One region of the Nocardioides sp. dk884 genome, then DNA from elsewhere that is predicted to be linked to it. Evidence: riboswitches for the same ligand, from Rfam matches in the RefSeq annotation. Region 1 holds a riboswitch; each other region holds the start of a gene.

Evidence for each region. Region 1 has a riboswitch for cobalamin ahead of GFH29_RS06315 (prenyltransferase/squalene oxidase repeat-containing protein). Riboswitches for the same ligand answer to the same signal wherever they lie in the genome.
Region 2: another riboswitch for cobalamin. It lies ahead of GFH29_RS12160 (hypothetical protein); the one in region 1 lies ahead of GFH29_RS06315 (prenyltransferase/squalene oxidase repeat-containing protein).
Region 3: another riboswitch for cobalamin. It lies ahead of GFH29_RS11675 (hypothetical protein); the one in region 1 lies ahead of GFH29_RS06315 (prenyltransferase/squalene oxidase repeat-containing protein).

Annotation. Positions count from the first base shown of each region.
Region 1 is NZ_CP045649.1:1,300,963-1,304,227, forward strand. Features, by position in the region: gene GFH29_RS06310 (prenyltransferase/squalene oxidase repeat-containing protein) at 1-955, shown strand, start outside; cobalamin riboswitch at 1,029-1,152, shown strand; gene GFH29_RS06315 (prenyltransferase/squalene oxidase repeat-containing protein) at 1,230-2,867, shown strand; gene GFH29_RS06320 (hypothetical protein) at 2,864-3,265, shown strand, end outside.
Region 2 is NZ_CP045649.1:2,512,828-2,516,092, reverse strand. Features, by position in the region: gene GFH29_RS12165 (Ig-like domain repeat protein) at 1-951, shown strand, start outside; gene GFH29_RS12160 (hypothetical protein) at 1,039-2,109, opposite strand; cobalamin riboswitch at 2,180-2,320, opposite strand; cobalamin riboswitch at 2,440-2,508, shown strand; gene GFH29_RS20815 (hypothetical protein) at 2,680-3,265, shown strand, end outside.
Region 3 is NZ_CP045649.1:2,408,696-2,411,960, reverse strand. Features, by position in the region: gene GFH29_RS11680 (HNH endonuclease signature motif containing protein) at 1-181, opposite strand, end outside; gene GFH29_RS11675 (hypothetical protein) at 206-1,261, opposite strand; cobalamin riboswitch at 1,333-1,462, opposite strand; cobalamin riboswitch at 1,598-1,666, shown strand; gene GFH29_RS11670 (hypothetical protein) at 1,756-3,144, shown strand; gene GFH29_RS11665 (hypothetical protein) at 3,141-3,265, shown strand, end outside.

The DNA of each region.
Region 1 (3,265 bases):
GAAGGTGGCCGTGCTCGCCGAGGTGAGCGGCGGCGACCCCCGCGACGTCGACGGCACCGACGTGCTGGCCCGCCTCGAGGATCTGGTCGCCGACGACGGTGCGCTCGCGGGCCGGCTCGCCGACGACGTCCGGGACCCGAAGGGGTCCGACTACGCCAATGCGATCGGCCAGACCTACGCCGTGCGTGCCCTCACCGGCGCCGGCTCCCCGGAGGCGTCCGCTGCAGCGGACTACCTGATCGCCCAGCAGTGCGAGCCGGGCTGGTTCCGGCTCTACTTCGCCGCCCCCGACGCTCCGCAGGCGTGCGGGGACGGCCCCCGACGCCTCGACCAGCCCGACACCGACGTGACCGCGCTCGCCGTCCTCGCCCTGCAGGACGTGCCGGGGGAGGCCGCTGGCTCGGCGGTCGACGCAGCCGTCGACTGGCTGGTCGCGACCCAGGACGCCGACGGCGGGTTCGGCGGCGCCACCGGGACGGAGGGGCTCAACGCCAACAGCACCGGGCTCGCGGGGCTCGCACTGCAGCGCGCCGGCCGCACCGCGGAGGCGGCCCGGGCCGCGGAGTGGGTGGCGGCGCGACAGGTCACCGAGCCCAGCTGCGGGGCCACCCGGCTGCCCACCGGCGCCGTCGCCTACGCCGCCGACGCTGCGGCGGGGGAGCTGCGCGACCCGGTCGTGCGCGACCAGTGGCGGCGGGCGACCGCCCAGGCGGCGCCGCTGCTCCAGCTGGTCGGTGAGCCCGCAGGCGAGGTCGTCGCGACAGCTTCCGAGGACGAGGTCCGCATCGATGGTCTCGGCGACGGCGAGCCGGCGTGCCTCACCGGCCCGGGTGGGTACGCCGAGGAGCTGGTCGGCACCGGGGACACCCTGGAGGTGCCCCTGGCGGGCACGGTCCCGGCCGGCCTCGAGGTCCGCACGCTCACCGGAGCGATTCCGGTGGACCCCGCTGTCTGAGCGGACGTGGAGCGCCTCACACCCCACGGCCCACGGCGCGCGCGAGCCCGCCCGGGTGGGGTATGTTCCGCAGACACATCCATATGCCCGTGGTGGGGAAAGCCGGTCCAAGTCCGGCGCTGACCCGCAACCGTAGGTCGTGGCTGCACCCGCAGCGACGACGAGCCGGAGCACCTGTCACGACGCATCCTGATCACAACGCTGTCGTGGAAAGCAGCGGTGGTCACCGCCCGGTTCCGGGTAGTGCCCCCGCTGTGTGCAGCGGGAAGGAACCATGAGCTCCTCCATCGTGCGCCGTACCGGCGTGCTTGCTCTCCTCTCAGCCCTGGTGACCGGCGGCCTGGCGGTCACCGGCCCGACGCCTGCCGTGGCGGCGCCGACACCGACCGGGACCGCCACGGCCCCGTCCGGTCCGGCGACCGCCGGCGCCCGGTGGCTCACCAGCCAGCTCACCGGCGGTCTCGTCGAGGGTGAGTGGGGTCCCGACCACGGGCTCTCCATCGACGTCGCGCTGGCGCTGGCCGCCGTGGGCTCCGAGGACGGAGTGCAGCAGGTCGCCGACGCCCTGGCCACCTCGCTCGACGCCTATGTCACCGGCGACGCCTTCGGTGACGCCGACAGCAGCTACGCCGGCGCCACCGCCAAGGCTGCGGTCCTCGCGGTGGTCGCGGAGCGCGACCCGCGCGCCTTCGGCGGCCGGGACCTGATCGCGGCCCTCGAGCAGGTCACGACCGACTCCGGCCCGGCCGCCGGCCGGATCGTGGATCGCAGCACGTACGGCGACTACGCCAACGCCCTGGGCCAGGCCTACGCCGTTCGCGCACTTGAGGCCGCGGGAAGCACCGAGGCCGCCGCGGCGACCTCCTACCTGCTCGACCAGCAGTGCGCGGCGGGCTTCTTCCGCCTCGAGCTCGGCGCCGTCGAGGCGGCCGACCAGACCTGCGACGGCGCGCCGGGCGCCGAGCCGGACACCGATGTCACCGCGCTCGCGGTGCTCTCGCTGCTGCCCCAGGCCGACCATGCGGACGTGAAGCCCCACCTCACGGCGGCCCTCGACTGGCTGCGGCGCAGCCAGCGCGGCGACGGCTCGTTCGGTGGCGGCGTGGCCACCGAGGCGCCGAACGCCAACAGCACCGGTCTCGCCGCCTGGGCGCTGGGGGAGGCGGGTCGCACCAAGGCTGCGGCCCGTGCCGCCGGCTGGGTCCGTGGCCAGCAGCTCGCCCACGCGGGCGCGTGCACGCCGTACCGTGCCGGTGACCTCGGGGCGATCGCCTACGACGCCGCGGGGCTCGACACGGTGAAGAGCTCCGGTGTCGCGGAGCTGCGCGACCAGGTGCGTCGCGCGAGCGCGCAGGCGCTGCCGGCGCTCACCTGGGCACCCGGACGCGTCGACGAGGTGGTGGTCCCTCCGATGGCCCCGCCGCGGTTCCACCGCGCCGGCACCCGCGTGGCCGTGTGGCTCGGGCCCCTGGCCCCCGGCGAGCCGGTCTGCGTCACCGTGGCGGGCAGCCGCCGTCAGGTCCGCGCCGACCACACCGGTGCCGCCCGCGCCCTGATGAAGCTGCCGGCCCGCACCGCGACGCACGCCGTGCGCGCGGTGGCGACCTCCGGCTCGGTCACGCCGTTCCCGTCCCGCCTGCGTGCGCTCGCGGCGACCACCCCGGTGGTGAAGCTGCGCGCCCGCGTCGCCCGAGGCCGGACCGTCCCGGTGCGGGTGCGCGGCCTGGCCGCCCGCGAGCCTGCGACCCTCCGCTTCCGCGGCAAGGTCGTCGCCCGCGGCACCAGCGACGCCTCGGGTCGCTGGACCCCGCGGCTCCGCGTCACCGGCAAGGCCGGCCCGGCGACCCTCGCGGTCCGCGGCGCCTTCGCCGACCGGCGGCGCTCGGTCACCGTGACGGTGGTGCCGCGATGAGCAGGGTCCGGGCCGCCGCGGCGCTGCTCGCCGGGCTGCTGTGCCTGGCACCGCTCACGGCCGCGCCGCCGGCCAGCGCGGCCACCTGCACCGACGGTCGCGGCGTGAGCGTGGTCGTCGACTTCGGCGCCCTCGGCGGCGGGCTCCAGGAGTCCTGTGACGCCGACGGCGGGGGCAAGAAGGCCACCGCGATCTTCGCCGACAGCGGGGTCGAGCTCACCTACGCCCAACGGTCCGCGGGCTTCGTGTGCCGCGTCGAGGGCGTCCCGAGCAGCGACCCGTGCATCAACGCCGCCCCGGCGGACGCCTACTGGGGCCTGTGGTGGTCCGACGGCGAGACCGGCACGTGGGTCTACGCCTCGCTGGGGACCTCCTCGCTGACCGTGCCCGACGGCGGC
Region 2 (3,265 bases), 1.2 Mb from region 1:
GACCAGCCCGCCGTCGCGGCCGCCGTGGAGCGCGGTGTCTCGAGGCTGTCCGACATCCAGCGCCCCAGCGGGGGCTTCGCCAGCTACGGCAAGGAATCCGCCGAGAGCACCACCCAGGTGATCGTGGCCCTCACCGCCCTGCGGATCGACCCCCTCACCGATCCGCGGTTCGCGAAGGACGGGGGCAACCCGGTCAGCGCACTCACGTCGTACTACGTCGAGGGCGGGGGCTTCTGGTACTCCAAGCCGGGCGCCGCGAGCGGGATGTCCACCGCGCAGGGGTTCTACGGGCTCACCGACTACCTCCGCTTCGTCGACGGCAAGCCGGGCCTCTACGTCATGGACGTCGTCGACCCCGAGGTGACCGTCACGACGCTCGCGGCGTCGTCGCCGCGGCCCGGCGTGGTCTCGCTCGCGGCCCAGGTCACCGGTGCGGGCGCCACGGGCACGGTCGAGTTCTCCGAAGCAGGAAGCAAGGTCGGTGACGCGGTCCTGGTCGGCGGCCGGGCAACCCTCCAGCTGACCGGCGTGGCGGCGGGCGAGCACACCTACACGGCGACCTTCCTCCCGCTGAGCTCGGCCTTCAAGGGCTCCTCCGGCACGGGGAGCGTCGTCGTGTCGCAGGTCGCGGCACAGCCGGTCCCCTCCCAGACCACCGGCCCCCAGGTCCAGGTCAAGCCCCGGGCGGTCGTCCTGAAGGCCGGCGTGCGCGCTGGTGTGGCCGTCTCGAAGGGCCAGGTGCGCTTCGTCGTCCGCAAGGGCGGCGAGAAGCTCGTGACGAGGAGCGCCCGGGTGGACGCGCGTGGCTTCGCGACCGTCACGATCAAGAAGCCCGTCCTGCGCAGGGCGCTCCAGGGCGCGAAGCTCCGAGGGACGTACCGCGTGGTCGTGCGCTACCTCGGCAGCACCGAGGTGAAGCGATCGAGCAGCTCCGGGACCTTCCGGATCTGAGCCTGGCGGCCAAGTGCCGCTCGACCGGGACGGGGCCCCGACGCGTGCGCGTCGGGGCCCCGTTTGCGGTGCCATGGTCCGTGTCGCTCAGCGGGAGACGCGGACCGTCTTCGCCGAGGTGCGGGTCGCCTTGGCGTATCCGGGCCGCGTGCCGATCACGCGGACGGAGATGCGATGGCCCACATCGGCGCGCTTCACGACGTAGGTCTTCTGCTGGGACCCAGCGATGACCTTGCCGTCACGCAGCCACCGGTAGGTGAGCTTCACCTGACCCGGCTTCCACACGGCGCTGACGGCCGTGAGCGACGTGCCGACCTTGGCCTTGCCGGCGATGCGAGGGGTGGCGGGGGTGAGCTGTCCGGCCCGAATCTTGGCGGTGGGCCTGGACTCGAGACGGGTCGAGGTGTGGCCGGGCTTGGACCCGGTCACCTCGAGGGAGATGCGCGCTCCTCGGTCCGCGGCCGTCAGCCGGTAGGAGGCCCCTCGTGCCCCCCGGATCGGCGCCCCGTCGCGCTTCCACTGGCGGGCGAACGTGACCCCGTTGCTCCAGCTCCCGAGGGTCGCGGTCAGCTGACGACCGACCTGAGCAGTGCCCGTGACCACCGGGACGGTGCCCGTCACTTCCGGCGTCTCCGGCTCGGGGTCCGGCTCCGGTTCCGGGGTCGGGTCCGCGAACTGGGGGGTGGGCCGCGGGGTCGACACCCAGTCCTGGCCGACGAGCCGGGCCCCGAGTGCCTTGTTGACGTTGGGGCCGTTCACGACGATGCCGTGGTTCGCGGTGTCCCACGGCGCGGGCACCGCGGCGCCCGAGAAGAACCACCACATGGCGTCGCCGGAGTACTCCTCGATGCCCTCGACGGCGGTGACGTACCCGGACCGGTCGGCCTCGACCGAGAGGCCGACCGCTTCCAGGGCGGCGACCCTGCTGAGCTCGGGGGAGCCCTCCACGACGCCGCCGACCAGGCACCGCACCAGGAACCCCTCCGCCGGAATGGCGTCGGCGACCTCGTTGCCGAAGTCGACCACGACGCTGAGGCCCTCGTCCTGCTGGCACCATCCGGTGCGCCAGTCGGCGGCGTGCGCGGGGGAGAGCATCCCTGGGAGGGTGCTGATGACGAGTGCGCCGGCGGCTGCCAGCGCGGACTTCTGGAACTTCACATGAACTCCGGTTCCGGAGCAGGGGAGGCCGACAGCACGCCGGCGACCTACTGCATTCCTCGACAGTGGTGGGATGGTCGCGACAGCGCGAAGGCATTCCGACTTCGACGGGGCGTGCCCGGTCGTCACGGTTGCGGGTCAGCGCCGGACTTCCACCGGCTTCCCCCTCGACGCTGATCTGGAGGTTACGACGCGGGTGTCGCCGGGCGACGAGCTGGGCATGCCGTGGGGTTCGGTGCGCGCGTGTCCGTGTGGGCGGCAGGCCGGGTCGGCGTGCGCTGCGGGGGTGTGACAGCATCCCCTCGTCACTACCCGTGACGCATCCCCACCAGAGGAAGCCGGTGCGAATCCGGCGCTGTTGCGCAACCGTGAGCTGGTCCTCCAGCAAGTCGGGAACTCCGGGGATGCAGCCGTCACCCGTCGTCGCACCAACGCGGGCTCGGAAGCCTCCTGGGGTTGCCCTGCCTGCGTGTGCCCTCTGGAGGTCCCACGATGCAGCGTTCCGCGCCGCCGCGCACCCGTTCGGGGTCGTGTCGCACTGCCGGGGCAGTGGCGGCCGGGTTGCTGGCGATGGCCCCTGTCGCGTGGTCGGCTCCAGCGCAGGCGGCCGGTGCGTCGCAGAGCGCCCTGTGCGACGGCTACACGGTCGGCCCCTGCTCGCTCTCGGTGACCATTGACGCCGGCGCGGCCGCCCCGGGCCAGCTGATCCGGGTGACCGGGGCGGGCAACCCGGGCACGCGCCTGGTGCTCCAGTTCTACATCGTGCAGTTCAACTCCCGCGGCCAGGTGACGGGCCTGGTCCCCAGCGGGGAATCCGTGGAGGGGACCACGCGTGCGCTCGGCGGTGGGCGCGGGACGCTCGACGAGGTGAAGCTGGTGCCTCGCGCCGTGCCCGACGTCCCCAGCGGGTGGGGTTTCGTGGGTCTCGCCGATGACCCGTCCCTGGACCTGTCGACCCGGATCGGTCAGGTCGTGGAGTTCGGGGGCGCCACCTTGAGGCTGCTCGGCGACGGCTACGCGGACCAGAAGCCCGTCGGGGTCCCGCTGGAGATGCACGCCATCGGCAATGTCGCGGGCGTCGGCTACTGGGTCGAGTACCTGGCCGCCGACGGTACCTGGACTCCGGTGCCCGGCCAGGGGTACGGCGCCGCTCAGC
Region 3 (3,265 bases), 1.1 Mb from region 1:
CGTTCGGCATCCGTTGGTGGAGGTAGCGGTCGTCGTGGATCAGATGGTGATGATGCGAGCAGAGCAGCATTCCGTTGTCGAGATCGGTCTTGCCGCCCGCTGACCACGGTTGTCGATGATGCGCTTCGCACCACGTGGCAGGGATCGTGCAACCGTCCGCGCGGCACTCCCGGTCCCGGATGCGGATGCGGCGACCAGGTGTGCGCTACCCCTTGACGCGCACCGACTTCGCCGACGCCCGGGTGACCGCGACGTACCCCGCCTTCCTGCCGGTCACGCGCACCGTGATCCTCGTGCCGCGGTCCGCCGGACGTAGCCGGTAGTTCCGGGAGGTGGCGGCGAGGGGCTTGCCGTTGCGCAGCCAGCGATAGGTGAACCGCACCGTGCCGGGGCCCCAGGCACCGGGCTTGGCCTGGAGCCGCTGGCCGACCTTGGCCCGTCCGGTGATCTTCGGCTTGGCGCTCGTGAGGCTTCCCGCGGCGACGTTCGCCGTCGGTGCTGAGACGAGCACGGTCGTGGTGTAGCCGGCGAGTGTGCCGGTGACGCGCACGCGCAGGCGCCTCCCGCGGTCGGCGGCGGTGACGACGTGGCTGGCGCGGGTGGCGCCCACGATGGGTTGGTTGCCGCGCAGCCACTGGTAGCCCAGCGAGGCGCCGGCGCTCCAGGACCCCGCGTCCGCGGTGAGCCGTACGCCGACCTGGGCGCGGCCGGTGACCAGCGGCGTGGAGCCAGCGACCGCCGGGTCCGGCTGCGGCTCGGGGTCGGGCTCGGGCTGGCCGAACTGCGGGGCGGGGCGGGGGACGCTGACCCAGTTGTCACCGACGAGCCGGGCGCCGAGGGCCTTGTTGAGGTTCGGGCCGTCGCTGACGATGTCGTGGTAGGCGGTGTCCCACGGCCCGCCGACGGTGGCGCCCGAGAAGAACCACCAGCCGTCGGGGTCGAACTCCTCCACCCCGTCGATGGCGGTGACGTACCCGCCGCGGTCCGCGTCGACGCCGAGGCCGACGGCCCGCAGGGCGGCCACGCGGGTGCCCTGGCCGTCCGCCTGGATCTCGCCGCCGACGAGGCAGCGCACGAGCCAGCCCTCGGTGGGGACCGTGGCGGCGGTCGAGGCGCCGAAGTCGACGACGACGCTCAGGCCCTCGTCCTCGACGCACCATCCGGTGCGCCAGTCGGCGGCGTGGGCGGGGGCCGCCCCAGTGGTCAGTGCGGTGATCAGGAGAGTGCCGGCACTCGCCAGCACCGCGCCTCGGGTCTTCATGGTTTCTCCGGTCCCGGCGCAGGGGGAGCCGACAGCGATGCCGGCGACCTGCTGCAGTCCTCGACAGCGTGGATTGGTCACGGTGACGCGGAAGGTGCTCCGACTTCAGGACCGGGTCTCACCGGGGCCTGTCACGGTTGCGGGTCAGCGCCGGATTCGCACCGGCTTCCCCTTCGACGTACCGGGACCGGACGCTAGCGCACGCCTGCCGCCGCCGCGGAAATCGCCGTCGCGTGGGCTGCGTCACCGCGGACCGGCGGGGTGGGGGTGCTGTCGGGGATCCTCGGACGGGTGTGCCACGATCCGGTCGTCACTGAGTTGAACGTGGCCCTGAGCGAGGAAGCCGGTGTGAATCCGGCGCTGTTGCGCAACCGTGAGCTGGCGAGACCAGCAAGTCGGGAACTCCTGGGCCATGACCGTCACCCGTCGTCGCACAAGCGCGGGCACGGAGGTCGATCGGGCCACCCTGCCTTGCCGTACCCAGGAAGGGCCCGATGCCTCGCCGTCCCGCCTGCCCGGCGTCCTCCGGGCGTACGCCGACGCGCCGCCGTCCGCTCGGCGCGCCGCTCGCGAGCCTGCTGCTCGCCGCGGTCGCCGTCACCTCGGTCACGGCCACCGTCGGGGTGGCCCAGGCCGAGGGGCCCACCCAGCACCGGCTGTGCGACGGGTTCGCCGAGCCGTGCCGGATCACCACCCAGAGCACCCTGGCGGCGTACGACCAGATCCTCGCCACCGACGTGGTCGGCAATCCTGGCGTCGACGTGGCGCTGCAGTTCTATGTGATCGAGTTCAACTCCGACGGCGCCATCACGGGCCTGGTCCCCAGCGGCGCGCGGCTGGGCGGGCGGACCCGGGAGTCGCGCCCCGGGTACGGCCGCCTCGACCACGTGAAGCTGGTGCCGCGCACCACCTCGGACGTGCCCGGTGGGTGGGGCTTCGTCGGTCTCGCCGACGACACCTCGATCGACCTGCGCTCCCGTCTGGGGCAGGTGGTGCAGTTCGGCGGACGCACCCCCAAGCTGCTCGGGGACGGGTACGCCGAGCACAAGCCGGCCGGCGTCGAGCTCGACCTGCACGTCGTCGGCCACGTCATGGGGGTCGGCTACTGGGTCGAGTACCTCGACGACGCGGGCGAGTGGGTGGCGGTCCCCGGGCACGGGTTCGACCGGGCCACCCGGCTGAGCAACACCTCCGGGGAGATCGCGCACCTGCACTACACGGTGCCCGGCACCCTGACCCCCGGCCGGCGCTACCAGTTCCGGGTCAACCACCACCTGAACTTCGGCGGCGGCCAGGACCGCCCGATCAGCGACCCGGCCTACGCGCAGTGGACGGTGGTCCCCTCCGAGCACGGCGAGGCGGAGGACCGCGGCGCCCAGTTCGACCCCGGCCTCGCGCCCGGCGTGCCCGACGCCCCCGGGGCACCCGGTGGCTCCGGTGGCCCCGAGGCACCGGCCACGCCGTCCACGCCGTCCACCGATCAGCCCGCAGGCCCCGCCGGGCCGGCGACGCCCGCGCCGAGCACCGCTCCGGTGCCCCCGGTCGCGCCGGGCACCCCGGCGCCCGCAGCACCCGCCGCCAGTCCGACTGGTCAGCCGACTGCGCCACAGTCAGCCCAGCCCGGCGCCCAAGGGTCCGCCCGGCCCGGCGCCCAGGCGTCCGCCCGTCCCAGCGCTCCGCCGGCTGCGGGTGCCTCCGGCCCGGCCGACGCGGTGTGGGGCGAGGAGGAGATCGGGGAGCCGAGCGCCGCCACCGGCGCGGCCAGCCAGGGCGTGTCCGGCGCCATGGCCCTGCTCGGTGCGCTGCTCCTGCTCGCCCCGCTCGGGTGGTGGTGGGCGCAGCGGCGGCGCACCACCCGGCTCGCCGAGGGAGAGACCCTGTGAGCCCGACCGGACGACACCTGCTGGCGACCACCGCCGCGGCACTCGCCCTCGCGACCCTGGGTGCGCCGCCGGCCCACGCCGCCGCGAGCTCCGAGACCCGTGCCCTCTGCGCCTCCTCGTC